DNA from 2 places in the Streptomyces sp. NPDC006551 genome. Region 2 is predicted to be linked to the other one. Evidence: riboswitches for the same ligand, from Rfam matches in the RefSeq annotation. Region 2 holds a riboswitch; the other holds the start of a gene.
The links. Region 2 has a riboswitch for glycine ahead of gcvT (glycine cleavage system aminomethyltransferase GcvT). Riboswitches for the same ligand answer to the same signal wherever they lie in the genome.
Positions count from the first base shown of each region.

Region 1: linked by a shared signal. The riboswitch ahead of gcvP (aminomethyl-transferring glycine dehydrogenase) and the one ahead of gcvT (glycine cleavage system aminomethyltransferase GcvT) in region 2 are both predicted to bind glycine.

Region 1 is NZ_JBEXOT010000002.1:5,565-20,828, forward strand. Features, by position in the region: gene ABZY12_RS02585 (DUF881 domain-containing protein) at 1-344, shown strand, start outside; gene ABZY12_RS02590 (FHA domain-containing protein) at 426-1,367, shown strand; gene ABZY12_RS02595 (MerR family transcriptional regulator) at 1,397-2,140, shown strand; gene ABZY12_RS02600 (bifunctional nuclease family protein) at 2,194-2,667, shown strand; gene ABZY12_RS02605 (MerR family transcriptional regulator) at 2,899-3,528, shown strand; gene ABZY12_RS02610 (DNA polymerase IV) at 3,640-5,004, shown strand; gene ABZY12_RS02615 (PRC-barrel domain-containing protein) at 5,130-5,492, opposite strand; glycine riboswitch at 5,617-5,715, shown strand; gene gcvP (aminomethyl-transferring glycine dehydrogenase) at 5,894-8,779, shown strand; gene ABZY12_RS02625 (DUF5999 family protein) at 8,876-9,082, opposite strand; gene ABZY12_RS02630 (hypothetical protein) at 9,416-10,015, opposite strand; gene ABZY12_RS02635 (glutamate-cysteine ligase family protein) at 10,498-11,997, shown strand; gene ABZY12_RS02640 (CPBP family intramembrane glutamic endopeptidase) at 12,128-12,907, shown strand; gene ABZY12_RS02645 (PhzF family phenazine biosynthesis protein) at 12,993-13,820, opposite strand; gene ABZY12_RS02650 (PadR family transcriptional regulator) at 13,979-14,656, shown strand; gene ABZY12_RS02655 (SRPBCC family protein) at 14,740-15,168, opposite strand; gene ABZY12_RS02660 (hypothetical protein) at 15,263-15,264, opposite strand, start outside.
Region 2 is NZ_JBEXOT010000017.1:23,693-38,956, forward strand. Features, by position in the region: gene ABZY12_RS17510 (putative T7SS-secreted protein) at 1-345, shown strand, start outside; gene ABZY12_RS17515 (hypothetical protein) at 309-713, shown strand; gene ABZY12_RS17520 (L-serine ammonia-lyase) at 1,212-2,582, opposite strand; gene glyA (serine hydroxymethyltransferase) at 2,741-4,009, opposite strand; gene gcvH (glycine cleavage system protein GcvH) at 4,030-4,410, opposite strand; gene gcvT (glycine cleavage system aminomethyltransferase GcvT) at 4,565-5,689, opposite strand; glycine riboswitch at 5,840-5,951, opposite strand; gene ABZY12_RS17540 (AAA family ATPase) at 6,091-6,753, shown strand; gene ABZY12_RS17545 (enhanced serine sensitivity protein SseB) at 6,883-7,623, shown strand; gene ABZY12_RS17550 (enhanced serine sensitivity protein SseB C-terminal domain-containing protein) at 7,690-8,478, shown strand; gene ABZY12_RS17555 (ABC transporter permease) at 8,791-9,792, shown strand; gene ABZY12_RS17560 (ABC transporter substrate-binding protein) at 9,898-11,661, shown strand; gene ABZY12_RS17565 (ABC transporter permease) at 11,796-12,794, shown strand; gene ABZY12_RS17570 (ABC transporter ATP-binding protein) at 12,791-13,912, shown strand; gene ABZY12_RS17575 (dipeptide ABC transporter ATP-binding protein) at 13,909-15,063, shown strand.

The DNA.
Region 1 (15,264 bases), on a different contig from region 2:
CGGGCGCGGTCGAGTCGGACATGCTGCTCGACGCCATCCAGGAGCTGCGTGCCGCGGGGGCCGAGGCGATCCAGGTCAACGACGTACGGGTGGTGGCGGACAGCTATTTCTCGGGCGGCGACGGTTCGATAGAGATCGATGGAACGAAGGTGGCCGCTCCGTACGTCTTCAAGGTCATCGGCAAGCCCGAGGATCTCGAGCCCGCGCTCAACATCCCCGGTGGAGTCGTCCAGACCCTGGAGAAGGAGCAGGCCACAGCCACTGTGGCCCGGTCCGAGAAGATCGTCGTGGACGCCTTGCGACCTGTGAAGCGGCCTGACTACGCTCAGTCGTCCTCGCAGTGAGGCGGGGTGCATGACGGTCACGCGACAAGGGCAAGAGGTTGCGGGGGGTCGCCGCACCACAAGCGTGGTGCGTGGTGGAAACTGTCCGGAGGATACGGACGTTGTGATTATGTCCGGGTCGGCAGGTGTGTTCATTCAGGGTTCGTCCTGCCCCACGGGCGGGTCTGTTTCGGTCAAGGGGAATCGCCCGTGAAGTTGTTTGCGAAGTTGTTCGGCAAGAGCGCACGCGAGGACGGCGGCAACGCCAAGCACCGCGCGCCGCGCCATGCCCAGAGTGAGGAACAGGGTGGCGAGCGCCCCCTCTTCCGTGATGAGGTCGATGGCCAGGGCGGTGACATTCCGGGCGGACAGGGCGCGTCGTCTGTTGACCCTGCCGGTGCGGGCCGCATAGGTTTCGGAGAACCATCGACCTCGAGTACGGGTGGAGGGTTCACCCCCGACCCGTATGCGACCCAGACCTCCGCGGGTCAGCCGCGGCAGGAGGATGCGTCCATGCCGGTGTGTACGAGGTGCGGTCACCGCAACACCGCGGACAGCCGTTTCTGCTCTCACTGCGGCGCGCCCCTGCGTGCCGGGGTGCCCGCGGAGCGCGCGTCCGAGACGACGTCGACGATCTCGATCTCGGGTCTGGAGGCGTACGACTCCGAGGTCACCGGCCAGACCGCCGTTCCGTCCCTCTCGCCCGAGGCGCTGGCGGCCGTCGAGGCGCTGCCGACCGGTTCGGCGCTCCTGGTCGTGCGTCGCGGCCCGAACTCCGGCAGCCGCTTCCTGCTGGACGGCGAGCTGACCACGGCCGGCCGTCACCCGCAGAGCGACATCTTCCTGGACGACGTGACGGTGTCGCGGCGGCATGTGGAGTTCCGGCGGGCGCAGGACGGCAGCTTCACGGTCGCCGACGTCGGCAGCCTGAACGGTACGTACGTCAACCGTGAGCCGATCGACTCGGCCGTTCTGTCCAACGGCGACGAGGTGCAGATCGGCAAGTACCGGCTGGTCTTCTACTCGAGCCAGCGGGGCGCGTAACGCCTCGGAGAAGCCTTCAGGGAAGGTCCATGCTGCGAACACCGACGGGCGGTGCCGGACACGGTGCCGCCGCCGCGGGCGACCGGCTGGTCAGCATCGGTGCGGTGCTGAATCAGCTGCGCGACGAGTTTCCCGAAGTGACCATCTCCAAGATCCGGTTCCTGGAGGCCGAGGGGCTCGTCGAGCCCCGGCGGACGGCCTCCGGGTACCGGAAGTTCAGCCCGCAGGACGTGGAGCGGCTCGCTCAGATCCTGCGGATGCAGCGTGACCACTATCTTCCGCTGAAGGTCATCCGCGAGCATCTCGACGCCCTCGCCCGGGGTGAACAGGTCACGCTGCCGGCCCCGAGCCCCCAGCGGGACCTGCTGGAGGGTGCCTGGGACGCGGAGGGCGACCGGCCGACCGCCACGCGGGTGGGCCGGGCCGAGCTGCTCGCCGCCGCGGAGGTGAGCGAGGAGGAGCTCGCGGAGTGGGAGTCGTACGGGCTGATCGCTCCGGGAGCCGAGGGCGGGTACGACGCCGAGGCGGTCACCGTCGCCAGACTTGTCGCGGACTTGGGGAGATTCGGTCTGGAACCGCGCCATCTTCGGGCGGTGAAAGCGGCTGCCGACCGGGAGGCCGGGCTGGTCGAACAGATGGTCGCGCCGCTGCGCCGGCACCGTAATCCGCAGACCAGAGCGCATGCGGAGGCCACCGCCAAGGAGCTCGCGGGGCTCTCCGTGAGGCTGCACGCGGCACTGGTGCAGACCGCGCTGGGAATCCGGTTGCAGTGATCTTGGGGGGTCCCGACTACCCAAACCGGTCGAGCACGTCCTAGGGTTGCTGTGTGAACGAGCTCGACGTTGTGGGTGTCCGGGTGGAAATGCCCTCCAACCAACCGATCGTGCTCCTGCGTGAAGTGGGAGGCGATCGGTACCTTCCCATCTGGATCGGACCGGGTGAGGCGACCGCGATCGCCTTCGCCCAGCAGGGCATGGCCCCCGCCAGGCCGCTGACGCACGACCTCTTCAAGGACGTCCTTGAGGCGGTGGGCCAGGAGCTCACCGAGGTCCGCATCACCGACCTCCGCGAAGGGGTCTTCTATGCGGAGCTGGTCTTCGCCAGCGGCGTCGAGGTGAGCGCCAGGCCGTCCGACGCGATAGCGCTGGCCTTGCGCACCGGGACGCCGATCTTCGGCAGTGACGGTGTCCTGGACGACGCCGGTATCGCGATTCCGGACGAGCAGGAGGACGAGGTGGAGAAGTTCCGCGAATTCCTCGACCAGATCTCTCCGGAGGACTTCGGTTCCAGCAGCCAGTGAGGTGTTCCGGCGAGGTCCTGTCCCCGGCGGATGAAGCGGCGAAGTGCCGTCCCGCCCGGGCGCTGATCCGAGGGCGCGTCAGCGCATTCGAGTAGCCTTTCCCCGAAGAGAGATACGGGAAACCACTCTCAGGGTGATTATCACTCGGCGTGCCGAGTGTGGCGATCGTTGACGCACCCCGAGTGACTGCCTACCTTCGTGTGGGCAGGTCAAGGACGGAGGGTCGGCGTGATGAGCAGCGGCGACGGTACGGCAGGGGGCTCCCTCGGGCGTGCGCCCGGTGAGAACGGTCCGTATCCGCTTCACGGCGGTGTGAGCGACTTCGGAACGGACGCGAGTGCGGGCGCGGCCACGGGTGCGGATACGGAGACCGTCGGATACCGGGGGCCCACCGCGTGCGCGGCGGCGGGGATCACGTACCGCCAATTGGACTACTGGGCGCGTACCGGCCTCGTCGAGCCGAGCGTACGGCCGGCCTACGGCTCGGGGACGCAGCGGCTGTACAGCTTTCGTGACGTGGTCGTCCTCAAGATCGTCAAGCGTTTCCTGGACACCGGGGTCGCGCTCCAGAACATCCGGGCGGCCGTGCAGCATCTGCGCGCCCACGGTTTCCGCGATCTGGAGCGGATGACGCTGATGAGCGACGGCGCGACCGTGTACGAGTGCTCCTCGCCCGACGAGGTGGTGGACCTGCTCCAAGGGGGACAGGGCGTCTTCGGGATCGCGGTGGGAGTGGTCTGGCGAGACGTGGAGGCCGCGCTCTCGCAACTGCACGGGGAACGTGTGGACACGGGCGAGACGCTGATCGGGCACAACCCGGGCGACGAGCTGGCGCGACGGCGGCGGGACCGGGCCGTCTGAGCCCGGTGGGCGGCGCTCGCGCGGGCGAGCAGCCGGTAGGGGGCGGCCTGGTCGGCGCGGCCGCACGGGAGTGCGAGCCGATTGTCAGTGGTGTAGGGCAGCATCGGAGATGTGAGAGCCGCGCCGACGATTCTGCATCTGGACATGGATGCCTTCTTCGCCGCCGCCGAGCAGGCGGCGAAACCGAGCCTGCGCGGAAAACCGGTGGTCGTCGGCGGTCTCGGGCCGCGCGGAGTCGTCGCCACCGCCTCGTACGAGGCACGGCGCTTCGGGGTCCATTCGGCGATGCCCATGGCGCAGGCGCGCAGACGGGCGCCGAACGCGGCCTATCTCGTGCCCCGCTTCGCGTTCTACCGTTCCATCAGCGAGCAGGTCATGGAGCTGCTCGGACGACTGTCGCCCCTCGTGGAGCCGCTCAGCCTCGACGAGGCGTTCGTGGACCTGGAGGCCGGGGGCGTCGCCGAGGACAGCGCAAGCGCGCGCAGGGCGGGGGAGCTGCTGCGCCGGGACATCCTCGCGACGACCGGACTGACGGGGTCGGTAGGGCTCGCGGGATCCAAGATGCTGGCGAAGATCGCCTCGGAGGAGGCGAAGCCGGACGGGCTGGTGCTCATCGAGCCGGGCACGGAGCGGGAACTGCTGGGACCGAAGTCGGTGCGGATCCTGCCGGGCGTCGGGCCGGCCACGGGCGAGCATCTGCGCAGGGCGGGGATGACGACGGTGTCGGACCTCGCGGAAGCGGGTGAGGACGAGCTTGTACGGCTTCTGGGGCGGGCGCACGGGGCCTCTCTGTACAGGATGGCCCAGGGGTACGACGACCGGCCCGTGGTGGCCGAGAGGGACGCGAAGTCCGTGTCGGTGGAGGACACCTTCGACGTGGACCTGCACGACCGGGTGCGGATCCGGACGGAGGTGGAGCGGCTCGCGGAGCGGTGCGTGGGCCGGCTGCGGGGTTCCGGGCACTCGGGACGGACGATCGTGCTCAAGGTGCGGCGGTACGACTTCTCGACGTTGACGCGGTCGGAGACGCTGCGCGGGCCCACGGACGATCCGGTGGTGGTGCGGGAGGCGGCGGGGCGGCTGCTGGAGGGTGTGGACACGACGGGCGGGGTGCGGCTGCTGGGCGTGGGGGTGAGCGGCCTGGCGGACTACACGCAGGAGGACCTGTTCGCGCAGGCGGAGGCGGCGGAGCCGCCGTCGGAGGAGGAGTCGGGGGAGGCGCCCGCGCCGCCGGAGGCGGTCGAGCCCGAGGTGCCGGCCGAGCGGCGCTGGGCGCCCGGGCACGACGTGCGGCACGCGGTGTACGGCGCCGGGTGGGTGCAGGGCAGCGGGGTCGGGCGGGTCACCGTGCGCTTCGAGGAGCCGGGGTCGGGGCCGGGGCGGGTGCGGACGTTTCCCGTCGACGACCCGGATCTGGAGCCGGCGGACCCGCTGCCGCTGGTGGGGGGCGGGGCGGGTACGGCGGCGGTCGCCTAGGAGTAACCGGGGCCGCGGCACGCGTGCGCCGACGCGACGGTGAGCTGCGCGCGCTCCCGTGGGCGGCGGTCGCCCCGGAGACCGCGACGCGCGGCCTCCGGGGCGAGCGGGGCTGGAGGGGCCGGTCAGGTGTCCTCTTGACCCGCGAGGTGGCCGAAGTCGTGGTCCGGCACCGGCGGAAGGGGGATGTTGTAGTGGCGGTAGAGCTGGAGCTCCTGTTCCGGGGAGAGATGGCGGCCCACGCCGAAGTCCGGGGCGTCCTTGATCAGGGCGCGCTCGTACGGGACGTGGAGGCCGTCCTCGACCAGTTCGCTGGGCTCCAGGGGGACGAAGGCGTCCCGGCTGAACAGGCCCGTGCGGACCGCGGCCCACTCCGGCACCCCCGTCGCGTCGTCGAGGTACACCTCGTCCACGGTGCCGATCTTGTTGCCGTCGCGGTCGAACGCCTTGCGGCCGATCAGGCTGCGCGGATCGATGTCGGTCTGCACGGTCCCTCCAACGGGTCGCGACTGGTCTTCGAGGACCTTCAAAGACTACGAAAGTGCACATCTGGGATGTCGGCCACTTGAGCGATGGGAGTGGGAACCGCGCTGGTAGGCTGGCTGTGGCTGTCGACCCCGTGCGGGAGAGTCCTCCGGAGAAGGTTTTCGGAGGCGCCGAAGGAGCAAATCCTCCCCGGAATCTCTCAGGCCCCTGTACCGCACGGACGAGGTCACTCTGGAAAGCAGGGCGGGCGTCCGACGGCATCCGCTCTCACCGACGGTGAAAGCCGGCGTGCCCTTCGGCGTGCCGGTGAAGCTCTCAGGTCGAGATGACAGAGGGGGAGGCCGTCCGGGTACCCGCGCCGTGGTGCCCCTCGAAGGTCGTGACGACCAGGAGGCCTCCGTACATGACCGCCCACCGCATTCCGCTCTCCGAGCTCGAGCAGGGCATCCCGTTCGAACAGCGGCACATCGGACCCGACGCCGAAGCCCGGGCCAAGATGCTCGCGCAGGTCGGCTACGGCTCCCTCGACGAGCTCACGGCCGCCGCCGTGCCGGACGTGATCAAGAGCGCCGAGGCGCTCGCCCTTCCCGCCGCCCGCACCGAGGCCGAGGTCCTCGCCGAGCTGCGCCGGCTCGCCGACCGCAACCAGGTCCTCGCCCCGATGATCGGCCTCGGCTACTACGGCACCTTCACCCCGCCGGTGATTCTCCGGAACGTCATGGAGAACCCCGCCTGGTACACCGCGTACACGCCCTACCAGCCGGAGATCTCGCAGGGCCGCCTCGAGGCGCTTCTCAACTTCCAGACCATGGTCGCCGACCTCACCGGTCTGCCCACCTCCGGCGCCTCGCTGCTCGACGAGGGCACCGCGGCCGCCGAGGCCATGGCCCTGTCCCGGCGCGTGGGCAAGGTCAAGAACGGTGTCTTCCTCGTCGACGCCGACGCCCTGCCCCAGACCATCGCCGTGATCGAGACCCGCGCCGAGCCGACCGGCGTCGAGGTCGTCGTCGCCGATCTGAGCGACGGTATCCCCGCCGAGATCGCCGAGCGCGGTGTGTTCGGTGTCCTGATCCAGTACCCGGGGGCCTCCGGCGCCGTCCGGGACATCAAGCCGGTCATCGACGCCGCCCACGAGATCGGCGCGATCGTCACCGTCGCCGCCGACCTGCTGGCGCTCACCCTGCTCACCTCGCCCGGCGAGCTGGGGGCGGACATCGCCGTCGGCACGACCCAGCGCTTCGGCGTCCCGATGGGCTTCGGCGGGCCCCACGCCGGCTACATGGCCGTCCAGGACAAGCACGCCCGCTCCCTGCCCGGCCGCCTCGTCGGCGTCTCCGTCGACGCCGACGGCAACCGCGCCTACCGCCTGGCCCTGCAGACCCGCGAACAGCACATCCGCCGCGAGAAGGCCACGAGCAACATCTGCACCGCGCAGGTGCTGCTCGCCGTCATGGCCGGGATGTACGCCGTCTACCACGGCCCCGACGGCCTGAAGCAGATCGCCCAGCGCGTCCACCGGTACGCCACCGTCCTCGCCGAGGGCCTCAAGGCCGGTGGCGTCGAGGTCGTGCACGGCTCGTACTTCGACACCCTCACCGTCCGGGTGCCCGGCAAGGCCGCCGAGGCCGTCGCCGCCGCCCGTGAGGCCGGCGTCAACCTGTACCTCGTCGACGCCGACCACGTGTCCATCTCCTGTGACGAGACCACCGGCCGCGCCCAGCTCGCCGCCGTGTGGGGCGCCTTCGGTGTCGACGCCGACATCGAGGCCCTGGACGCCGTCGCCGAGGACACGCTGCCCGACGGGCTCCTGCGCACCGACGCGTACCTGACCCACCCGGTCTTCCACGCGCACCGCTCCGAGACGTCGATGCTGCGTTACCTGCGCAAGCTCGCCGACCGCGACTACGCGCTCGACCGCGGCATGATCCCGCTCGGCTCCTGCACCATGAAGCTGAACGCGACCACCGAGATGGAGCCGGTGACCTGGCCCGAGTTCGGTCAGATCCACCCCTTCGCCCCCGTCGAGCAGGCGCAGGGCTACCTCACGCTCATCACCGAGCTGGAGGAGCGTCTCGCCGAGGTCACCGGCTACGACAAGGTGTCGATCCAGCCCAACGCCGGTTCTCAGGGCGAGCTGGCCGGTCTGCTGGCCGTCCGCGCCTACCACCGCGCCAACGGCGACCTGCAGCGCACGGTCTGCCTCATCCCGTCCTCCGCGCACGGCACCAACGCCGCCAGCGCCGTGATGGCCGGTATGAAGGTCGTCGTCGTCAAGACCGCCGACGACGGCGAGGTGGACGTCGAGGACCTGCGCGCCAAGATCGAGCAGTACCGCGACGAGCTGTCCGTGCTGATGATCACCTACCCCTCCACGCACGGTGTCTTCGAGGAGCACGTCGCCGACATCTGCGGAGCCGTGCACGACGCCGGCGGCCAGGTGTACGTCGACGGTGCCAACCTCAACGCGCTGGTGGGACTCGCCAAGCCGGGCAAGTTCGGCGGCGACGTCTCGCACCTGAACCTGCACAAGACCTTCTGCATCCCGCACGGCGGCGGCGGGCCCGGCGTCGGGCCGGTCGGTGTGCGCGCGCACCTCGCTCCGTACCTGCCGAACCACCCGCTGCAGCCCACCGCGGGCCCCGAGACGGGCGTCGGCCCGATCTCGGCCGCCCCGTGGGGCTCGGCCGGCATCCTGCCGATCTCGTGGTCGTACGTGCGACTCATGGGTGGCGAGGGCCTCAAGCGGGCCACGCAGGTCGCCGTCCTCGCCGCGAACTACATCGCCAAGCGTCTGGAGCCGCACTACCCGGTGCTCTACACGGGTCCGGCCGGTCTGGTCGCCCACGAGTGCATCGTCGATCTGCGCCCGCTGTCCAAGTCGACCGGTGTCAGCGTCGACGACATCGCCAAGCGCCTGATCGACTACGGCTTCCACGCGCCGACGATGTCCTTCCCGGTGGCCGGCACGCTGATGATCGAGCCGACCGAGTCCGAGGACCTGACCGAGCTCGACCGCTTCTGCGACACGATGATCGCGATCCGCGGCGAGATCGAGAAGGTCGCGTCGGGCGAGTGGCCCGCCGACGACAACCCGCTCCACAACGCGCCGCACACCGCGGCCGCGCTGGGCGGCGAGTGGAACCACCCGTACACCCGTGACGAGGCGGTCTTCCCGGCCGGTGTCTCGGCCGCGGACAAGTACTGGCCGCCGGTCCGCCGGATCGACGGGGCGTTCGGCGACCGCAACCTGGTCTGCTCCTGCCCGCCGCTGGACGCGTACGACAACTGAGCATGAGTCAGGGCCGGTTCGGAGGTCTCCTCCGGGCCGGCCCTTGTCGTGTTCGTGGTCCCTCGTACGGGTCCTGGTGCCTGAACCGCCTCGGCGTCAGGCGGCGGTGGTCACCTGCCCCACCCTCAGCGGGCGGTGCGGGGCGATGATCTGCCCGTCCGGCAGCAGTTCACCGGTGTCCTCGAAGAGCAGGACCCCGTTGCACAGCAGGCTCCAGCCCTGCTCCGGGTGGTGTGCCATGAGGCGGGCCGCCTCCCGGTCGGCGGAGTCGGCGGTGGGACAGGCTGGCTGGTGCTGGCACATGGGTGGGTTCTTTCGCTGCGTCGTGATGAGTGTCGTCCTGCGGCTCGATGCGGTGCTCATGGCCGCCCCCCGTTGTCGGTTCGGTTGGTCCAGTGTTCCCCTACGGACGTCGATCCGCAGGTATTTCGCGGCAGCTCTTCCTACTGCATGAAGACGTATCACTCTCGCGGGCGGTTCAGCTCAACTGGGAGGTCACTTCGGATGGTTCGGAGTAGCACCAAAGGGCTAGTCCGTACGGGGGGAGTCGTTCGACGGTGGTGTTCGACGCGGTCCGGACGGAGCTCCGCCCCGCGGGCCGGGCCGGCCGCGGGGCGGGGACGGGCGTGATCCGGATCAGGCCGGCGCCGGCGTGCCGAACAACGGCGGCGGCGCCAGGCGCAGGGTGAGGACGGGCAGCAGGTCGGCGACCCGGTGCGGGCGGTGGGCGGCGATTCCCGGCGGCGCGGGGGCGAGCGGGACCAGCAGGTCGGTGGGTGCGGGCGAGGCCGAGGCGCCGTCGGCCTCGGTGTCGCCGTGCAGCCAGAGCGTCAGCATGTACAGCTCCGGTATGGACAGCAGGTGGGGCTGGTACGGCGTGGGCAGCGCCTCGGCCTGGAGCAGCGCGCGTTCCGTGGCGGTGACGTACGGCCCTTCGAAGAAGTGCGAGAACGACCAGCCGTCGGGGGTGAGCATGGTGTCCGCGGCGGCGACGGCCCTGTCGGTGCCCCGGATGAGGAAGCGCCAGCCGACGAGCCGGGTGCGCGGAGCCTGTCCCGGCGGGACGACCTGGTCCCGTACGTCGAGGACGTGTACGGGCAGCGGAAGTTCGGGGCTCAGCGGGCCCTGGGCGGTTCGGAGGGCGGGCGTTCGCGCCTCGCGGACGGCGGTGGGGGAACCGAGGGCCGCGAGGACACTGCGCAGAGCCGGCGCAGGGGCCGGTGAGGGTCGGAGCATGGTGGGTCGCCTCTCGCTCAGGAGACACGGTGACGCGTGGGCAGGTACGACGGCGCTGTCAGCTGCCGGGCCGGAAGGGGGCCATGAGGCCATGGCCGGGCGCCAACACTCTGCCTCGTTCGCGGAGTTTATACGAGAGGTGTTCACACAGTGTTTCCGCTAGCGCTCGCCGATATTACAAGCAAGGTCCCATCCGGTCCTATTTCAACGGCGATTCGGCGGCTTCCCGGTGGGCTCAGGGCGTCTGCCTGCGACGTTGTCCCCGCTGCGGACGGCTGAATATCGATCCCATGGTTCCGGCAATTATGTCGATGGAATATGTCTCTGCCGAGTGCCTTGGGGATGTGCCGGACGGGAACTCCCTTCAGCCTATCGTTCAACGGGGTTGTCGCGCAGGCGTTATGGATCAGCAGGCCGGGGCATCATCGTCCGTGACACGCGCGGCCGTCGCCGCGGCCGCCCATGCGGGGAGGGACGCTTCGATGGGGGAGAAGGTCGTGACAGACGGGTTCGACCTGTCTGATCGGCAGCGATACCGCAGGAAGCTCCAGCAGTGTCTGGCGGGGCTCGCGAGGCTTCTGGCGGAGAAGAGGTTCGACCGGCCGCGGAATCTCATGGGTCTGGAGATCGAACTCAATCTCGCGGGCCTCGACGGTATGCCCAGGATGGTCAATCAGCCGGTGCTCGAGCGGATCGCGAGCCCGGATTTCCAGACGGAACTGGGAATGTTCAATCTCGAAGTGAACATCGCCCCGCGCCGTCTCGACGGGCGGGTATTCGACCGTCTCGCGGAGGAGCTCACCACCGGTCTGGGATATGCCGACCGCAAAGCCCGTGAAGTCGACGCGGGGGTGGTCATGATCGGAATTCTGCCCACGCTCGCCCAGCGGGACCTCGTCTCCGAGAACCTCTCGGCGGTCGACCGCTACACCCTCCTCAACGACCAGATCGTCGCCGCCAGGGGGGAGGACTTCACCCTCGACATTCACGGCGTGGAACGGCTGAACTGCACCGCGACGTCGATCGTGCCCGAGGCGGCCTGCACCTCCGTGCAGCTGCACCTCCAGGTCACCCCGCAGCGTTTCGCCGCCGTGTGGAACGCTGCGCAGGCCGTGACCGCGGTCCAGATCGCGGTCGGTGCCAACTCGCCGTTCCTCTTCGGGCGCGAGCTGTGGCGCGAGTCCCGGCCGCCGCTGTTCCAGCAGGCCACGGACACGAGGCCGCCGGAGCTCCAGGCGCAGGGGGTGCGACCGAGGACCTGGTTCGGGGAGCGGTGGGTGGATTCCGCGTACGACCTCTTCGAGGAGAACCTGCGGTACTTCCCCCCGCTGCTGCCGATCTGCGACGAGGAGGATCCGCTGCTCGTCCTCGACCGGGGCGGGGTGCCGCGGCTGCGGGAGCTCGTGCTGCACAACGGCACGGTCTACCGCTGGAACCGCCCGGTGTACGGCTGGGTGGACGGGGTCCCGCATCTGCGGGTGGAGAACCGGGTCCTGCCGGCCGGGCCGACCGTCACCGACGTCGTCGCCAACGCGGCCTTCTACTACGGCCTGGTGCGGGCGCTGGCCGAGGACACCCGGCCGCTGTGGAAGCGGCTGCCGTTCGAGGACGCGGCCGTGAACTTCGACACCGCCTGCCGCCACGGGATCGACGCGGAGCTGCGCTGGCCGCGGCCCGGCCGGTCGGGCGGGGTGGCGGCGGTCCCCGCGGTACGGCTGGTCCTGGACGAGCTGCTGCCGCTGGCCGCGGCCGGGCTCGACGCCTGGCGCGTCGAGCCGGCGGACCGCGACTTCTATCTCGGCGTGATCGAGGAACGCTGCCGCGGGCGGGTCAACGGCGCGTCCTGGCAGGCCGACACCTTCCACCGGGCGCTCGACTCCGGTCTCGACCGGGAGGCGGCGCTCGCGGCCACGACCCTGCGCTACGCCGAGCTGATGCGGGCGGGGAAGCCGGTCCACACCTGGCCGGTGGGGATCTCGTAGGGTCGACCACCTACGCGGGGCGGGCGCCAGGAGCGGGGGAATGGCGTCCGGCCCGGAGCGTCACGCATGATCTCCGTACCCGGGAAGCGATGGGGAAGTGGAGACAGGTGTGGTGTCGGAGCAACGAGTGGTGGCCGGTTCTCTTCCCCCTGAGGAGCCGTCGCGCGGGATCCTGCGGTCCGAGACGGTGGTCGTGCTCGCGCTCTCGCTCGGAGCGAGCGGTGTCTCGGCCCTCATCAGCTTCGTCGGATCGTTGACCAAGCCGGGCGGGCTGAAGGACCAGGCGGCGACGCTCAACGGCTCGTACGCTCCGGGACGCCCCTGGCTCGACCTCGCCTGGCAGCTCTTCGGCATCGCCTCGGCGCTCGTCCCGGTCGTCCTCGTCGCGCATCTGCTGCTGCGCGAGGGCTCCGGGCTGCGGGCGATCGGCTTCGACCGGTCGAAGCCGTGGCCGGATCTGGGGCGAGGCGCGCTGGTGGCGGCCGGGATCGGGAGCGCCGGGCTCGCCTTCTACCTGATCGCGAGGGCTTCGGGGTTCAATCTGACGGTGGTGCCCGAGTCGCTGCCCGAGGTGTGGTGGAAGTACCCGGTGCTAATCCTCTCGGCGGTGCAGAACTCCGTCCTGGAGGAGGTCATCGTCGTCGGCTATCTGCTGCGCCGGCTCGATCAGTTGGGATGGTCGCCGACGGCCGCCCTGGTGGCGAGCTCGGTGCTGCGCGGCTCGTACCACCTCTACCAGGGGGTCGGCGGCTTCATCGGGAACATGGTGATGGGCGTCGTCTTCGTCTGGCTGTACCGGCGCTGGGGGAGGGTGGGACCGCTCGTGGTGGCCCACGCGCTGCTCGACATCGTGGCCTTCGTCGGATACGGCCTGCTGGCAGGGAAGGTGGACTGGCTGCCCACGGCCTAGCGGGCAACGGAGCGTAGGGGTGGAGGGGCGTACGGCGGTGGCCGTACGCCCCTCCGTCGTGTACGGGGTCCTGCGGCTTACGGGGTCAGGCGCGCAGCTCCCCTTCGATGACCGTCACGGCGTGGCCGGTCAGGAGGGTGCGGTCGCCGCGCAGCCGGGTGCGCACGAGGCCGGTACGGGCGCCGCCCTGGAATCCGGTCAGCTCGTCGCGTCCGAAGCGGGCGGACCAGAACGGCGCGAGCGCGGTGTGGGCGCTGCCGGTGACCGGATCCTCGTCGATACCGACGCCCGGGAAGAAGCCGCGGGAGACGAAGTCGTAGCCGCGCTCGGGCTGTCGGGCGGCCGCGGTGACGATGACACCCCGGTCGGAGAGGTCGACGAGGGCCGCGAAGTCCGGCGTGACGTAGCGCACGGTCTCCTCGTCGCGCAGCTCGACGACCAGGTCGCCGATGTGGGCGGCGGTGTCGTGGACGGAGACCACCTCCACACCGAGCGCCTTCTCCAGCCCGTCCGGGACCGGTACGGGGGTCAGCGGCGAGGTCGGGAAGTCCATCGTGATGGTGCCGTCCTCTTCGGCCGTGGCGCTGAGGATGCCGCAGCGGGCCGCGAACCGGACGGTGCCGTTCGCCGCGCCGGTCGTGGGGAGCGCACCGGTCGTGTGCAAGACGTGCGCGGTGGCGAGCGTGGCGTGGCCGCACATGTCGACCTCGGTGGTCGGGGTGAACCAGCGCAGCGCCCAGTCGGCCTCGCCGCCGGCGGGCAGGGGGTGGGCGAAGGCGGTCTCGGAGAGGTTGACCTCGGCGGCCACCTTCTGGAGCCAGTGGTCGTCTGGGAAGGAGTCGAGCAGCAGGACCCCCGCCGGATTGCCGGAGAAGGGTCGGTCGGTGAAGGCGTCGACGATTCGAATCCGCATGCCCGGGACCGTACCGGCGGCGCGATGCCGCAGGCCAAGGCCAATCCCGGGTGACTGGACCGGTCGTCGGCGACGGACGCTTGGCAAACGAAGTGTTCCGATATATCGTTGAAGCATCGCGACAGTTCGACGATGTACCCGATGGAAGGAGCGTTGCGATGCGTACTCATGGACACGATCACGAGCACGGGCATGGACATGGAGACTGCGGACCCGGCCCTCGCGGTCGGGGCGACGCCGGACGCGGCCAGTTCGGTCGGGGCGAATTCGGACGCGGTGACTTCGAGCGCCGTCGCGCCGCCTTCGGTCCCTTCGGGCCCGGCTTCGGTGGCGGACCGTTCGGTGGTGGCCCCTTCGGGGGTGGCGGGCGCGGTCGCGGAGGTGGCGGACGGGGAAGGGCGCGGCGCGGAGACGTGCGTGCCTCGATCCTCGCGCTGCTCAAGGACCGCCCGATGCACGGCTACGAAATGATCCGCGAGATCGGTGAGCGCAGCGGCGGGGCGTGGAAGCCCAGCCCCGGCTCCGTCTACCCGACCCTGCAGCTGCTCGAGGACGAGGGGCTGATCGCCAGCGCGAGCGACGGTGGCAAGAAGCTGTTCACGCTCACGGACGCCGGTCGGGCCGAGGCCGAGTCGGGGCCGGAGGCCCCGTGGGAAGAGGCCGGGCGCGGTGTCGACTGGGACGCCCTGAACGAGATCCGGCAGGCCGGCTTCGGTCTGATGGAGGCGTTCGGGCAGGTCTGGAAGACCGGCAGCCCCGAGCAGCGGCACAAGGCCGTCGAGGTCATCAACGACGCCCGCAAGAAGCTGTATCTGATCCTGGCCGACGAACACTGAGCGGCCCCGGCGAAGGAGGGCCCCACGGCGATCCGCCGCGGGGCCCCTTTCATGTCCGCCGCGCGTGTGCCGGGGCGTCCGCGTCAGACCACCAGGCCGGCCAGCTTGCGCAGCGACTCGTTCAGCGCCGCCGTCGCCGAGTCCCTGAGCTTGCCCGCCATCAGCGAGACCGCCGCGCCCGTGAACTCCCCGTCGATGCGCACGGTCGTCGCGTCACCGTCAGCCGCCAGCGAGTAGCGCGTTCCGACGTCGACCCCCATCGGCCCCTTGCCCCGGATGGCCAGCACCCGAGCGGTCTCCAGCTCCTCGACCGTCCATGTCACCTCGGCCGGGAAGCCCATCAGCTTCATGTTCTCCGCGAAGGTGGCACCCGTTTCGAGCGTGGCCGGGCCGCCGTTCGGGAAGTCGGTGTGGGTGGCGTTCCACTCGCCGTACGAGGAGAAGTCCGTCAGCCGTGCCCAGACCTTCTCGGCCGGCGCCTCGAGCCGTGCCTCCGCGCTGACTTCGGCCATGCGACCACCCCTTCACGCGTTCACGTGTGCTGGTTGGGATCCGGTGTCGCGGAACGTAGCCGTACGGCCGTGAACATTCAATACTGATGAACCGTC
Region 2 (15,264 bases):
GATGCAAACCCGCTCAGCATCATCCCGAAGGACGCCGTTCAGGAACCTTGGAAGCCGATCCCGGGTGGTGTCGAGCACGGCATCAAGTGGAAGTGGACGGACGATGTCACGGGTAAGACGGTGCGTATGCGTGTTCACGGGCCCGACCTCGGCCCACACGCCGGCCCCAATGCCAGCAGCGGTCCCATCTACCGCATCCAGATCGGGCACCAATTTCAGGACGAGGCAGGCACGCTATATCACGCGAAGATCGGAAACCCGAACAGTCCGAACTATAATGAGGCGGCCATCAACGATACCCACATTCCGTGGCCCAGTCATCTGCCAATACCGTACCCGCACTGATCTGGAAGATGAAACGGATGGAAAGAAAGTATTACGTCGACTTCCTCCGGGACCTTTTGAGTCCCGATGAAGCGGTGCGTACGGAGGCGAGCGACCGCGTACAGGACTTCGTGAACCTCCTCTCCGACACCCAGGCCAGAGTGGCCGGTGACCTGATCGCCATGCTGGCCTCGCACGAGGAGTCCCGGGTGGCTCTGGAGGCCCTCCTGCACGCGCTGACCGATCTCGACGGGTGCGGGATGCTAGAAGGTGTCGATCTCTCACCCTTGGGGGAAATCCCGGAATCCGCTATCCAGGTGGAACACCGTGAGTACATGGAAGAATTCGCCTCGCGCATCACGGGAGCGAATATCGGAACGGCAGAGTGAGCGTAGAGACGTGCTCGGTTGAGGGCGAGCGACTACGTTGGTCGAGCGAGCTGGTCAGGACCCGCCGTAACGCCGTCGTAGAAATCGATCTGGCCGAGGGTGCCATTCCCGAGTCCGCGTCGCGTTGCTGGATCCCGACGAGACCGCACTGGTCGCCTGGCCGGCAGAGAGAGTGGCCCCACCGCAGCGTCGCCCGCGACGAGGACGCTGGTAAGCCCCGCTGTCAGAGAAAGGGGCGGCAGTTGTGTGGCCAGGGCCGAACTGGCCGATGTCCTGGTCGGACGCTGAACGCGGGCTTCCACGTAGCACCGCGAAGGGGCCTTCATGCAGCGAGACGGATACGGGGCCGGACTGGTCCTTTGCCGGGGGCCGGGAGGGGGTAGCCGTGGAGCGACGTCAATGAAACCCTTGCCATCGCGTCCTGGGGCGTGACCGCCCGAGGAAGGCCCTGACCAGCGCTGAAGAGACACAAGCGCCAGTCAGGGCCGGGTCTAGACCTCAGCACTCGATGATGTTCACCGCGAGACCGCCGCGCGCCGTCTCCTTGTACTTGACCGACATGTCGGCGCCGGTCTCCTTCATCGTCTTGATGACCTTGTCGAGGGAGACCAGGTGGCTGCCGTCGCCCCGCATCGCCATCTTCGCCGCCGTGACCGCCTTGACCGCCGCCATGCCGTTGCGCTCGATGCACGGGATCTGGACCAGGCCGCCGACCGGGTCGCAGGTCAGGCCCAGGTTGTGCTCCATGCCGATCTCCGCGGCGTTCTCCACCTGCTCCGGGGTGCCGCCCAGGACCTCGGCGAGGGCGCCGGCCGCCATCGAGCAGGCCGAGCCGACCTCGCCCTGGCAGCCGACCTCGGCGCCCGAGATCGAGGCGTTCTCCTTGAAGAGCATGCCGACCGCGCCGGCCGCGAGGAGGAAGCGGACCACCCCGTCTTCGTCGGCGCCGGGCACGAAGTTCATGTAGTAGTGCAGGACCGCGGGGATGATGCCGGCCGCGCCGTTCGTCGGGGCGGTGACCACCCGGCCGCCCGCCGCGTTCTCCTCGTTCACGGCCATCGCGTAGAGGGTGATCCACTCCATCGCGAGCCCCGCCGGGTCGCCCTCGGAGCGCAGCTTGCGGGCCGTGTTCGCGGCGCGGCGGCGGACCTTCAGACCGCCCGGCAGGATGCCCTCGCGGGACATGCCGCGCGAGACGCACGCCTGCATCACACGCCAGATCTCCAGGAGACCCTCGCGGATCTCCTCCTCGGTGCGCCAGGCCTTCTCGTTCTCCAGCATCAGCGCCGAGATCGACAGACCCGTGTCCTTCGCCAGGCGCAGCAGCTCGTCACCGGTACGGAAGGGGTACTTCAGGACCGTGTCGTCCGGGACGATCGGGTTCTCGCCCTGGACGGCGTCCTCGTCCACGACGAAGCCGCCGCCGACCGAGTAGTACGTCTTCTCCAGGATCAGGGCGCCCTCGGCGTCGTACGCGAAGATCGTCATGCCGTTGGCGTGGTACGGCAACGCCTTGCGGCGGTGCAGGATCAGGTCCTCGTCGAAGTCGAAGGGGATCTCGTGGGCCCCGACCAGGTTGATCCGGCCGCTCGACTTGATCCGCTCGAACTCCTCGTCCGCCGTCTCGACGTCGACCGTGCGCGGAGAGTTCCCCTCCAGGCCGAGCAGGACGGCCTTCGGGGTGCCGTGGCCGTGGCCGGTGGCGCCCAGGGAGCCGTACAGCTCCGCCCGTATCGAGGCGGTGTGGGCCAGCAGGCCCTCGTTCTTCAGCCGGCGGGCGAACATGCGCGCCGCGCGCATCGGACCCACGGTGTGGGAGCTGGACGGGCCGATGCCGATCGAGAACAGGTCGAAGACCGAGATGGCCACGGGGAACTCCTTGTGGGGTGGTAGACGCCGTTGTCTGCCGGGGTGGTGCAGAACAGAGCAGAGCGGGGAAACGGGCTGGGGCACCGCGCTCACTGTCCAGTGTGCGCGGTGCCCCGGAACAATCGTACGAACGAAACCTGGAACTAAAGCGTACGAAATTACTTCAGGCCGGGGTACAGCGGGTGCTTCTCCGCGAGTGCGGACACCCGGGCCTTCAGCGCCTCGGCCTTGTCGGCGTCGAAGCCGGGCTTGAGGGCCTCGGCGATGATGTCGGCGACCTCGGTGAAGTCGTCGGTGCCGAAGCCGCGGGTCGCGAGCGCCGGGGTGCCGATCCGCAGGCCGGAGGTGACCATCGGCGGGCGGGGGTCGTTCGGGATGGCGTTGCGGTTGACGGTGATGCCGACCTCGTGGAGACGGTCCTCGGCCTGCTGCCCGTCGAGCTCGCTGTCGCGCAGGTCGACCAGGACCAGGTGGACGTCGGTGCCGCCGGAGAGGATGGCGACGCCGTGCTCGGTGACGTCGGCCTGGACCAGACGCTCGGCGAGGATGCGGGCACCCTCGACCGTACGCTGCTGGCGCTCCTTGAACTCCTCCGAGGCCGCGACCTTGAAGGAGACCGCCTTGGCCGCGATCACGTGCTCCAGCGGGCCGCCCTGGAAGCCGGGGAAGACCGAGGAGTTCAGCTTCTTCGCGAAGTCCTTCTTCGCCAGGATGATGCCGCCGCGCGGGCCGCCGAGCGTCTTGTGCGTGGTGGAGGTCACCACGTCCGCGTACTCGACCGGGTTCGGGTGCAGACCGGCCGCGACCAGGCCGGCGAAGTGGGCCATGTCGACCCACAGGTAGGCGCCGGTCTCGTCCGCGATGCGGCGGAAGGCGGCGAAGTCCAGCTGACGCGGGTAGGCGGACCAGCCCGCGATGATCACCTTGGGGCGGTGCTCCTTGGCGAGGCGCTCGACCTCGGCCATGTCGACCAGCCCGGCGGCGTCGACGTGGTAGGCGACCACGTTGAACTGCTTGCCGGAGAAGTTCAGGCGCATGCCGTGGGTGAGGTGGCCGCCGTGGGCCAGGTCCAGGCCGAGGATGGTGTCGCCGGGCTGGGCCAGGGCGAACAGCGCGGCCTGGTTGGCGGAGGCGCCGGAGTGGGGCTGGACGTTGGCGTACTCGGCGCCGAAGAGGTCCTTGACCCGGTCGATCGCGATCTGCTCGGCGACGTCCACGTGCTCGCAGCCGCCGTAGTAGCGGCGGCCGGGGTAGCCCTCGGCGTACTTGTTGGTGAGAACGGAGCCCTGGGCCTCCATGACGGCGACCGGAGCGAAGTTCTCCGAGGCGATCATCTCGAGGGTGGACTGCTGGCGGTGGAGCTCGGCGTCGACAGCGGCGGCGACGTCCGGGTCCAGCTCGTGAAGAGGGGTGTTCAGCACAGACATGAATCGATCCCTAAGGGGTCTCAGTTCCCGGCGGAGAACTCGGCGTACTCGTCGGCGGAGAGCAGGTCGTCCGGCTCGCCCGTGACGCGTACCTTGAACAGCCAGCCACCCTCGAACGGAGCGGTGTTCACCAGCGAGGGGTCGTCCACGACGTCCTGGTTGGCCGCCACGACCTCGCCGGTGACGGGGGAGTACAGGTCGCTGACGGACTTCGTCGACTCCAGCTCGCCGCAGGTCTCGCCCGCGGTGACGGTGTCGCCGACCTCGGGGAGCTGGGCGTAGACGACGTCACCGAGCGCGTTGGCCGCGAACTCCGTGATGCCGACCGTCGCGACGCCGTCCTCGGCGTCCGACAGCCACTCGTGCTCCTTGGTGTAGCGCAGCTGCTGGGGGTTGCTCATGACCTGATTCTCCTGGATCGGGGGAGTGCTGATGAACGTGGGTCTTGCGGGATGAGACAAGAGGTGAGACGGGGCGAGTGAGCCGAAGAGGCGCGAAGCGCCCCGGAGGCGAACCGAGCCACCGGGGCGGTGGGACCGGTCCTGCCCGGAAACGTCACTTCCGGCGCTTGTAGAACGGCAGCGCCACGACCTCGTACGGCTCGTGGGTGCCGCGGATGTCCACACCTACACCCTGCGTGCCCGGCTCGGCGTGCGCCGCGTCCACGTACGCCATGGCGATCGGCTTTCCGAGGGTCGGGGAGGGCGCGCCGGAGGTGACCTCGCCGATGACCTCGCCGTTCGCGACGACCGGCATCCCGGCGCGCGGGACCCGGCGGCCCTCGGCGATCAGGCCGACGAGCTTGCGCGGCGGGGCGGTCTCGGCGCGCTCGGCGGCCTTCTCAAGCGCCTCGCGGCCGACGAAGCGGCCTTCGTTGGTCGTCTTCTCGAACTTGACGACCCGGCCCAGACCCGCGTCGAACGGGGTCAGGGAGGTGGTCAGCTCGTGCCCGTACAGCGGCATGCCCGCCTCCAGGCGGAGCGTGTCACGGCAGGACAGACCGCAGGGGATCAGGCCGACCGGGGCGCCGGCCTCGGTCAGCGCCTTCCAGACGCCCTCGGCGTGCTCGGGCTTCAGGAACAGCTCGAAGCCGTCCTCGCCGGTGTAGCCGGTGCGGGCGATCAGCGCGGGGACCCCGGCGACCGTGCCGGGCAGACCGGCGTAGTACTTCAGCCCGTCCAGGTCGGCGTCGGTCAGCGACTTCAGGATTCCGGGGGACTCGGGGCCCTGGACGGCGATCAGGGCGTAGGCGTCACGGTCGTCCCGCACCTCGGCGTCGAAGCCGGCCGCCCGCTCGGTGAGCGCGTCGAGGACGATCTGCGCGTTGGAGGCGTTGGCGACGACCATGTACTCGGTGTCACCGAGGCGGTACACGATCAGGTCGTCCAGGATGCCGCCGTCCTCCCGGCAGATCATCGTGTAGCGGGCCCGGCCCACGCCCACCGTGGAGATGTTGCCGACCAGCGCGAAGTCGAGCAGCTCGACGGCCTGCGGCCCGGTGACGGTGATCTCCCCCATGTGGGAGAGGTCGAACAGACCCGCCTTGGTGCGGACGGCGTTGTGCTCGTCGCGCTCGCTGCCGTAACGCAGCGGCATGTCCCAGCCCGCGAAGTCGGTCATGGTCGCGCCCAGGGAGCGATGCAGGGCATCGAGGGCGGTCAGGCGGGGGGCAGTGCTCATGGGTGTGGCTCCCGGGTCCCAGGGCGAAAAAAATCATGACGGACGAGGACGATCCTCCCCATCTGTCATGGAACCTGAGAGGTTCACCGAGAGCATCCTCGGCTTGCACCTTGGGTGGGGCGCGACAGCGCGCCCGCTTTTCAGATCTGCCTCATCCGCGCGGTACGGGGCCTGAGAGATTCAAGGGAGGGTCTTGCTCCTTCGGCGCCCGGACTGCTACAGCACTGCTACAGCCTGTCCGGGACTCTCCCGCGCGGATTCGAGCGGCCGGTATGTGGTTGTGTGCGCTTGGCGCGCACATCATTGCACGCGGGTCCTGATCGGCAAATCGCTTGTGCCTCATTACCGTCTCTTTACACTTCTTGGGGAAGGGTCTTCAGGACCCGACAGGGGGAGAAGCGATGACGTTCCAGCGAACCGGCGCCTACGCGGCCACCGGCATACCGGCCCAGCGCGCCCGGGCCAGGACCCGGCGCGGCACCGCGCGCCTGCTGCGCGACCTGCGCGAGCGGGACGGGCGCGGTCCGCGCGTGCTCGCCTTCGCCGCCGGTGACCTGGTGGTCGTCTCCGGGCTGCCCGGCAGCGGCAAGTCGACGCTGATGCGGCAGGCCGCCGACGGACGCGGCATCGACTCGCAGGACGCCCGCGAACGCTGGGAGGCGCGGATGCCCCGCTTCCTGCCGTACGCCGTCTACCGCCCGCTGGTACGGATCGCCCACTACGCCGGGCTGCGCCGGGCCCTGCGGGCCGGCCGGAGCGTCATCGTCCACGACTGCGGCACCCAGTCGTGGGTGCGCAACTGGCTGGCCCGGGAGGCCCGCCGCCGGGGCCGCTCCCTGCATCTGGTCCTGCTCGACGTCACCCCCGCCGCCGCCCGCGACGGCCAGCGGGAGCGGGGCCGCGGAGTGTCCGGGTACGCCTTCGCCCGGCACCGCCGGGCGGTCGGCCGGCTGCTGCGCTCCGTCGAGGCGGGCCGGCTGCCCCGCGGCTGCGCCTCGGCGACCCTGCTCGACCGGGACGCGGCGGGCGCACTCCGGAAGATCGCCTTCCGGGACGCGCACTGACCGGCGGGGGAGCGGCGGCGTTCCGGACCGGCGCGGTCCGTACGCTTGTGGCCACGACGGCGTCGGGGCGGCGTTAGGGTTCTGCCCCGAGGGCGCGTGACCAGGCGCGTGAGAAGGGGAACCGAGACCGTGGACGTTACGTGGCCGGGCAATGAGCTCGAAGAGGTGCTGGCCGCCTCGCTCGGCAACCCCGCCGCAGGCGGCCGGCTCGTCGAGGTGCTCGGCCGCAGCCCCGTCTGGGTGCCGCTGCCCAACGGCGGCAGCCCCGAGAGCACCGACCTCGACCTGCCCACGATGGAGATCGACGGCATCCCGTACGTCCCCGTCTTCAGCTCCGAGCAGCAGTTCCTGGCCTGCGTCGGCAGCCACATGTCCTTCACCGTCGCGCCCGCCCGCGAGTTCGCCCGCGGTCTGCCGCCGCAGCTCGGCATCGCCGTGAACCCCGGGGGCACCGTCGGCGCCCCGCTGCCTCCGCCCGCCGTCGCCGAACTCTGCCGGGTCGGACGCACCCCGCTGGACGGCCCCGCGACCGGCGGCCGGGTCCGGCTCTTCGAGCCCGACTGGCAGGACGACCCCGTCGACTTCCTCTCCGCCGCGGCCGCCGAGTTCGAGGCCACCGGAGTCGTCCTCACCGCCCGCCGCGCCCTGGCCAGCGTCGAGGGCACCGAACCCGCCCTGTTCGTCGGCGTCCAGCTCGTCGGCTGGGACGGCGTCGACCGCAACGCCCCGCTCGACGCGCTCGGCCGCGCGCTGGGCCGGGTCGAGGTGGCCTGGCCGGTCAATCTCATCCTCCTGGACGTTGCGCAGGACCCCGTGGGCGACTGGATGCTGGAGCGGGTGCGCCCCTTCTACCAGCGGACCGCCGGCTGAGCGGCGCACCACGGCATTGAGCGTCATTAAGCTGAACCGGTGGACGGAAGAGGGGCGGGACACAGGGTGAGCGCGTCAGGCACCGCTGCGGCCGGACAGGTCGAGCACATGCTGCGCCAGGTGGCACCCGGACGCTATGAAGCGTACGAGCGACTGCTGCACGCCCTCGCGGACGGTGACGTCTGGATGCTGCTCTGGCACGGCCAGGCGGGCGCGCCCGACGCCCAGTACGGCAACATGGAGATCGACGGCCTCGGCTACGCCCCCTGCGTCACCTCCGCCCAGGAACTGGCCGCCTCCGGCTGGAACCGCGCCCACGAGGTGGTCACCGGCCGCGACATCGCCCGCGCCCTCTACCCCGACCGCTGGGGCATCTGGCTCAACCCGCACGACTCCGGCGGCGGCGTCGGCATCCCCTGGGCCGACCTGCGCCGGATCGCCACGGGCCTCGACCGGATGCCCGCCGGGCCGCTGCGGCTGACCGAACCCGCCCTGGAAATCCCCCAGTTCTACGCCCTGCTGACCCAGAACGCGCACCGCACCCCGTCCGTACGGGCGCTTCGCCGCGCCTGGGTGCAGCCCGCGCTCGGCTCCCCGTACCTCGCCATCGGACTCGACCTCTACGACACCTCCCCGGCCTCGGTCGACTCCGTGCGGGCGATGATGGGCCAGTCGATCTCCGCCGTCCCCGACGGGCTTCCCGTCTCGACGGTCGCGATGTCCGACGAGTACGACCCGGTGGCGATGTGGCTGCGCGCCAACGCCCGCCCCTTCTACGACCGGGACGCCCACGCGGCCCCCGCTCCGCACGGCCCGGGCCACGGATACCCGTCGGCCGCGCCCCGTACGTACTGATTCCGACTGTTCCGTTCCCCCAATTCCGGCCCGCGCGAGCACAGTTGAGCGACATGTCCGTTCTGCTGGATTAGCGGGTGAGATGGTCCGCTCACGCGATCACGACGTCCGGATAACGGAAGGCAACGCACCGCATCACGTTTGAGCAAACATTCACCGCTGGGTCTGGCGGGTGATCGCGAACCCATTGAAGACTCCCCGGAACACCGGGCGTTCGGCCGTCATGGCCAGTGCCCCGCAGTTGTTCCACCAAGCCGCTACCCGCGGCGGGCAAGGGCCGGCTACCGGCGGCCGAGAGGGGTCCTCACCACGATGACGGCACCACTGCACGAGACGAGTGCGGCCGAGTCGACCGCGGCCGTCGACGCCGTGCCCGAAGGCCCCGCCGACGTGATCCAGGGCCGTTCGCCCTGGCAGATCGCCTGGACGCGCCTCAAGCGCGACAAACTGGCCCTCGCGGGCGGCGCCGTCGTGATCTTCCTGGTCCTGGTCGCGATCTTCGCGCCGGTGATCGTGGGCCTCCTCGGCCACCCGCCGGACGAGTTCCACGAGGACCAGATCGACCCGCTCTTCGGCACCCCGATCGGCTCCTGGGGCGGTATCAGCTCCGACTTCCTCCTCGGGGTCGAGCCGGTCAACGGCCGCGACGTCTTCAGCCGCGTCGTCTACGGCGCCCGGATCTCGCTCCTCGTCGCCGTCCTCGCGGCGCTCTTCGCGGTCGTCCTCGGCACCGTCCTCGGCATCACCGCCGGCTTCTTCGGCGGCTGGGTCGACGCGGCGCTCAGCCGGGTCATGGACGTCATGCTCGCCTTCCCGCAGCTGCTCTTCACCATCGCCCTGGTCTCCGTACTGCCCAACGAGATCCTCGGAGTCTCCGGTTCCGGCGTACGCATCGGCGCCCTGGTGATCGTCATCGGCTTCTTCGGCTGGCCCTACGTGGGCCGGATCGTCCGCGGCCAGACCCTCTCGCTGCGCGAGCGCGAGTACGTCGAGGCCGCCCGCAGCCTGGGCGCCGGCCGCCTCTACATCCTGCGCCGGGAGCTGCTGCCCAACCTGGTCGCGCCGATCATGGTCTACGCGACCCTCATGATCCCCACCAACATCCTCACCGAGGCGGCGCTCAGCTTCCTGGGAGCGGGTGTGAAGCCTCCCACCGCTTCCTGGGGCCAGATGCTGTCGACGGCCATCACCACCTATGAATCGGACCCCCTGTTCATGGTGATCCCCGGCCTCGCGATCTTCATCACCGTTCTGGCGTTCAACCTCTTCGGCGACGGCGTGCGTGACGCGCTCGACCCGAAGGCCGCTCGCTGAGCACCTGCCACCCCGCACAGACCCGCCCCTGCCGCTGGTGACAGGAGGCAATCAACACCGGCGGACCGCCCCGACGGCCGCCACTATTCCGGAGGTTGCGAGACCATGAACCTGAACAGCTCTTCCCGGCGCAGAATCGCCGCGGGCGCTCTGCTCGCCGCGGCCACCATGGTCGTCACCACGGCGTGTGGCGGCGGAAACGGCGGAGGCGACAGCAAGTCCGGCGCGCCCGGCTTCAACGCAGCGGTGAACAAGATCGCCAACCCTTCCGACAAGAAGGGCGGTGAGCTGAAGTTCATCGGCTCGCAGGAGGCCGACTCCTGGGACCCGCAGCGCGGTTACTACGGCTTCGTGTGGGACTTCGCCCGCTACTACACGCGCCAGCTGGTCACGTTCAAGGCCGAGCCGGGCGCCGCCTCCACCGAGCTGGTCCCCGACCTCGCCACGGACGCCGGCAAGGTCTCCCCCGACGGCCTCACGTACACCTTCACGCTGAAGGACGGGGTCACCTGGGAGGACGGCAAGCCGATCACCTCCAAGGACATCAAGTACGGCATCGAGCGCATCTGGGCCCAGGACGTGATCTCCGGCGGCCCGATCTACCTCCAGCAGGTGCTCGACCCCAAGGGCGAGTACAAGGGTCCGTACAAGGACACCTCCCCGGACAAGCTCGGCCTGAAGGCGATCGAGACCCCGGACGACAAGACCATCATCTTCAAGCTGCCGGTCGCCAACGGTGACTTCCTGCAGATGCTGGCCATGCCGGCCGCCTCCCCGGTGCGCCAGGACAAGGACACCAAGGCGCAGTACGGCCTGAAGCCCTTCTCCTCCGGCCCGTACAAGTGGCAGTCGTACACGCCCAACAAGTCGATCATGCTCGTCCGCAACGACAAGTGGGACGCGAAGACGGACACCGTCCGCAAGGCGCTTCCGGACAAGATCAGCGTCAAGTTCACCACCAACGCCGACGACATGGACAACCGTCTGATCGAGGGCGAGTACGACCTCGACCTCAACGCCACCGGCGTCGGCGCGTCGGCCCGTGGCAAGGTGCTCCAGCAGCACAAGGCGAACGCGGACAACCCGCAGACCGGCTTCATCCGGTACGCGGTCTTCCCCCAGACGGTCATCGACAACGTCGAGTGCCGCAAGGCGATCATCTACGCGGCCGACTCCAAGTCCCTCCAGACCGCCCGTGGCGGCCCGCAGGCCGGTGGCGACATCGCCACCAACATGCTGCCGCCGGCCATCAAGGGTGCCGACCCGAAGGCCGACCCCTACGGCAAGCTCTCCGGCAAGCCGGACATCGCCAAGGCGAAGGAGGCGCTGAAGAAGTGCGGCAAGCCGAACGGCTTCAAGACCACCATCGCCGTCCGTAACAACAAGAAGATCGAGATCGCCACCGCCGAGTCGCTCCAGCAGTCGCTGAAGGCCGTCGGCATCGACGCCCAGATCGACCAGTTCGACGGCGCCCAGACCTCCGGCATCATCGGTTCGCCGAAGGTGGTCAAGGACAAGGGCTACGGCATCATCATCATGGGCTGGGGCGCCGACTTCCCCAGCGGCCAGGGCTTCCTGCAGCCGCTGGTCGACGGCCGCTTCATCCTGCAGAGCGGTAACAACAACTTCTCCGAGCTGAACGACCCGGCCGTCAACAAGCTCTTCGACGAGGCGCTGAAGGAGACCGACCCGGTCAAGGCCGGCGAGCTCTACAAGCAGATCAACACCAAGGTCTCCGAGGCGGCGGTCTACCTGCCCTTCACCCACGAGAAGAACATCATCTGGCGCTCGTCGCGACTGACCAACGTCTACACGGCCGACGCCTACAACGGCCGCTACGACTACGCGTCGCTCGGCGTCGTCAAGTAAGTCGAGTCAGTCGAGTGTCCACCAACTCGCTCCACCGGCGCACCACCCGCCGCTAGGTCCGAAGGGCAGGTGATGGCCGCTCACGGTGGCCGGGGACCCCGATCGGGATCCCCGGCCACCGGTCGGCCGACCGCATGCTTGCATATATCGTCCGACGGCTGTTCGCCGTCGTAGTGATGCTGATGGTCGTCACCCTGGTGACGCTCAGCATCTTCTTCCTGATCCCCAAGATGACCGGCAGCGACCCTGCCGCGATGTTCGTCGGCAAGCAGGCGGACCCTGCCTCGATCGAAGGCATCCGGCAGAAGCTGGGCCTGGACGAGCCGATCCTGGTCCAGTTCTGGCACTTCGTCTCCGGAATCTTCGTCGGCCGCGACTACACCGGCGGCGGCAGCACGATCCACTGCGCGGCGCCCTGCTTCGGCTACTCGTTCCGCACCGAGCAGGACGTCTCGGTGATGCTGGTGGACGCCTTCCCCGTCACCCTCTCCATGGTCATCGGCGCCGCGATCCTGTGGCTGCTCATGGGCGTCTCCACCGGTGTCGTCTCCGCCCTCAAGCGGGGCACCATCGTGGACCGTGTCGCGATGATCACCGCGCTCGCCGGTGTCTCGCTCCCCATCTTCTTCACCGCCATGCTGGCGATGCTGATCTTCCGCACCCAACTGGGCTGGCTCAACGCCTCGTACGTGCCGATCAGCGAGTCCTTCGGCGGCTGGTTCGGCGGCCTGCTGCTGCCCTGGATCACCCTCGCCTTCCTCTACGCGGCGATGTACGCGCGGCTCACCCGCGCCACGATGCTCGAAGTCCTCGGCGAGGACTACATCCGTACGGCACGGGCCAAGGGTCTGCCGGAGCCGGTCGTGCTCGGCAAGCACGCCATGCGTTCCACGATGACGCCCATCCTGACCATCTTCGGCATGGACCTCGGCGCCCTCGTCGGCGGCGCGATCCTGACCGAGACCGCGTTCAACCTGCAGGGCCTCGGCTGGATGGCCATCAAGGGAGTGAGCGAGCGCGACCTGCCGCTGATCATGGCGGTCACGCTCATCACCGCCGCCTGTGTCGTTCTCGCGAACCTCGTGGTGGACCTTCTGTACGCGGTGATCGACCCCCGAGTGAGGCTCGCATGACGGACAAGCTTCTGAAGACCGGAGCCGCTGTGGGGGAGCCGGTCGCGTCCGGGAAGTCCGCGCCGTCCGACGCCTTCCTCGACGTACGCGATCTGAAGATCCACTTCCCGACCGACGACGGCGTGGTCAAGTCGGTCGACGGCCTCACCTTCCAGCTGGAGAAGGGCAAGACCCTCGGCATCGTGGGTGAGTCCGGCTCCGGCAAGTCGGTGACCTCTCTCGGCATCATGGGCCTGCACACCGTCGGCCAGTACGGCCGGCAGAAGGCGCGGATCTCCGGCGAGATCTGGCTCAACGGCCAGGAGCTGCTCTCCGCGGACGCCGAGTCCGTCCGCAAGCTGCGCGGCCGCGACATGGCGATGATCTTCCAGGACCCGCTCTCCGCGATGCACCCGTACTACACGGTCGGCGCCCAGATCGTGGAGGCGTACCGCGTCCACCACGACGTGGACAAGAAGACCGCCCGCAGGCGGGCCGTCGAACTCCTCGACCGCGTGGGCATCCCCGAGCCGGCCAAGCGGGTCGACAGCTACCCGCACGAGTTCTCCGGCGGTATGCGCCAGCGCGCCATGATCGCGATGGCGCTGGTCAACAACCCGGAACTGCTCATCGCCGACGAGCCGACCACCGCGCTCGACGTCACCGTCCAGGCGCAGATCCTCGACCTGATCCGTGACCTGCAGAAGGAGTTCGGCTCCGCGGTCATCATGATCACGCACGACCTCGGCGTCGTCGCCGAGGTCGCCGACGACATCCTCGTGATGTACGGCGGCCGGTGCGTGGAGCGCGGACCGGCCGAGGCGGTCTTCTACGAGCCGCAGCATCCCTACACCTGGGGCCTGCTGGGCTCGATGCCGCGGATCGACCGGGAGCAGACCGACCGGCTCATCCCGGTCAAGGGCAACCCGCCCAGCCTCATCAACATCCCGAGCGGCTGCGCCTTCAACCCGCGCTGCCCGTACGCGGACGTGCCCAAGGGCGGCATCACGCGCACCGAGCGCCCGGAGCTGCGGCTCGCGACGAGTGACGAGGGCTCCGGCCGTCACCACTCCGCCTGCCACATGTCGCAGGAAGAGCGGACCCGGATCTGGACCGAAGAGATTGCGCCGAAGCTGTGAGCGAGAACAACACGACGGGGACGACCCCCGAGCCCCTGCTCAAGGTCAGCGGCCTGGTGAAGCACTTCCCGATCAAGAAGGGGATGCTGCAGCGCCAGGTCGGGGCGGTCAAGGCGGTCGACGGCATCGACTTCGAGGTGCTGCCGGGCGAGACCCTCGGCGTCGTGGGTGAGTCCGGCTGCGGCAAGTCGACGATGGGCCGGCTCATCACCCGGCTCCTCGAACCGACCGGCGGAACCATCGAGTTCGAGGGCGTGGACGTCTCCCACCTGGGTGTGGCGAAGATGCGTCCGCTGCGCCGCGACATCCAGATGATCTTCCAGGACCCGTACGGCTCGCTGAACCCGAGGCACACGGTCGGCTCGATCGTCTCGGCGCCGTTCAAGCTCCAGGGCGTCGAGCCCGAGGGCGGGGTGCGGCAGGAGGTCCAGCGCCTGCTCGGCCTGGTCGGCCTGAACCCCGAGCACTACAACCGCTACCCGCACGAGTTCTCCGGCGGCCAGCGTCAGCGCATCGGCATCGCCCGGGCGCTGGCGCTGAAGCCGAAGCTGGTGGTGGCCGACGAGCCGGTCTCGGCCCTGGACGTCTCGATCCAGGCGCAGGTGGTCAATCTCCTGGACGACCTCCAGCAGGAGCTGGGCCTCACGTACGTGATCATCGCCCACGACCTGTCGGTCATCCGGCACGTCTCGGACCGGATCGCGGTGATGTACCTCGGCAAGATCGTGGAGCTCGCGGACCGCAAGTCCCTGTACGAGTCGCCGATGCACCCGTACACCAAGGCCCTGATGTCGGCGGTCCCGGTGCCGGACCCGCGGCGCCGGGGCGTGAAGAGCGAGCGGATCCTGCTGACCGGCGACGTACCGTCGCCGATCGCCCCGCCGCCGGGCTGCCGTTTCCACACCCGCTGCTGGAAGGCGACGGCGGTCTGCAAGACCGACGAACCGCCCCTGCTCGAACTCCGCCCGGGCCAGCGCGTGGCCTGCCACCACCCGGAGAACGCCGAGGGCCTCACGGTGCCGGTGGCGCGGGAGTCGGTGGAGGTGTCGATCACGAAGACGGCGTCGTCGTCGGGGACGGAGGCTCCGGACGGGGCGGCCGTGGCCGACGCGCCGGAGGCGAAGGACGAGGCCGGCACGCCCAAGGAGTGACGGCAGCACGAAGCCGCCGGACGGGGGCGCGGGGGGCGAGCCCCTCGGCGTCTCCCGTCACGGTTTCGGGAAGGGGCGGGGCGGGGGGGAGTTCCCCGCCCCGCCCCTTCGGCGTCCGTCGCGCGGGGAAGGGCCGGGGACGCACCCGCGTCCGCCCGCCAGGGCCGTCAGTGCAGGTGCCCTCGCCCGGCAGGGGCCCGG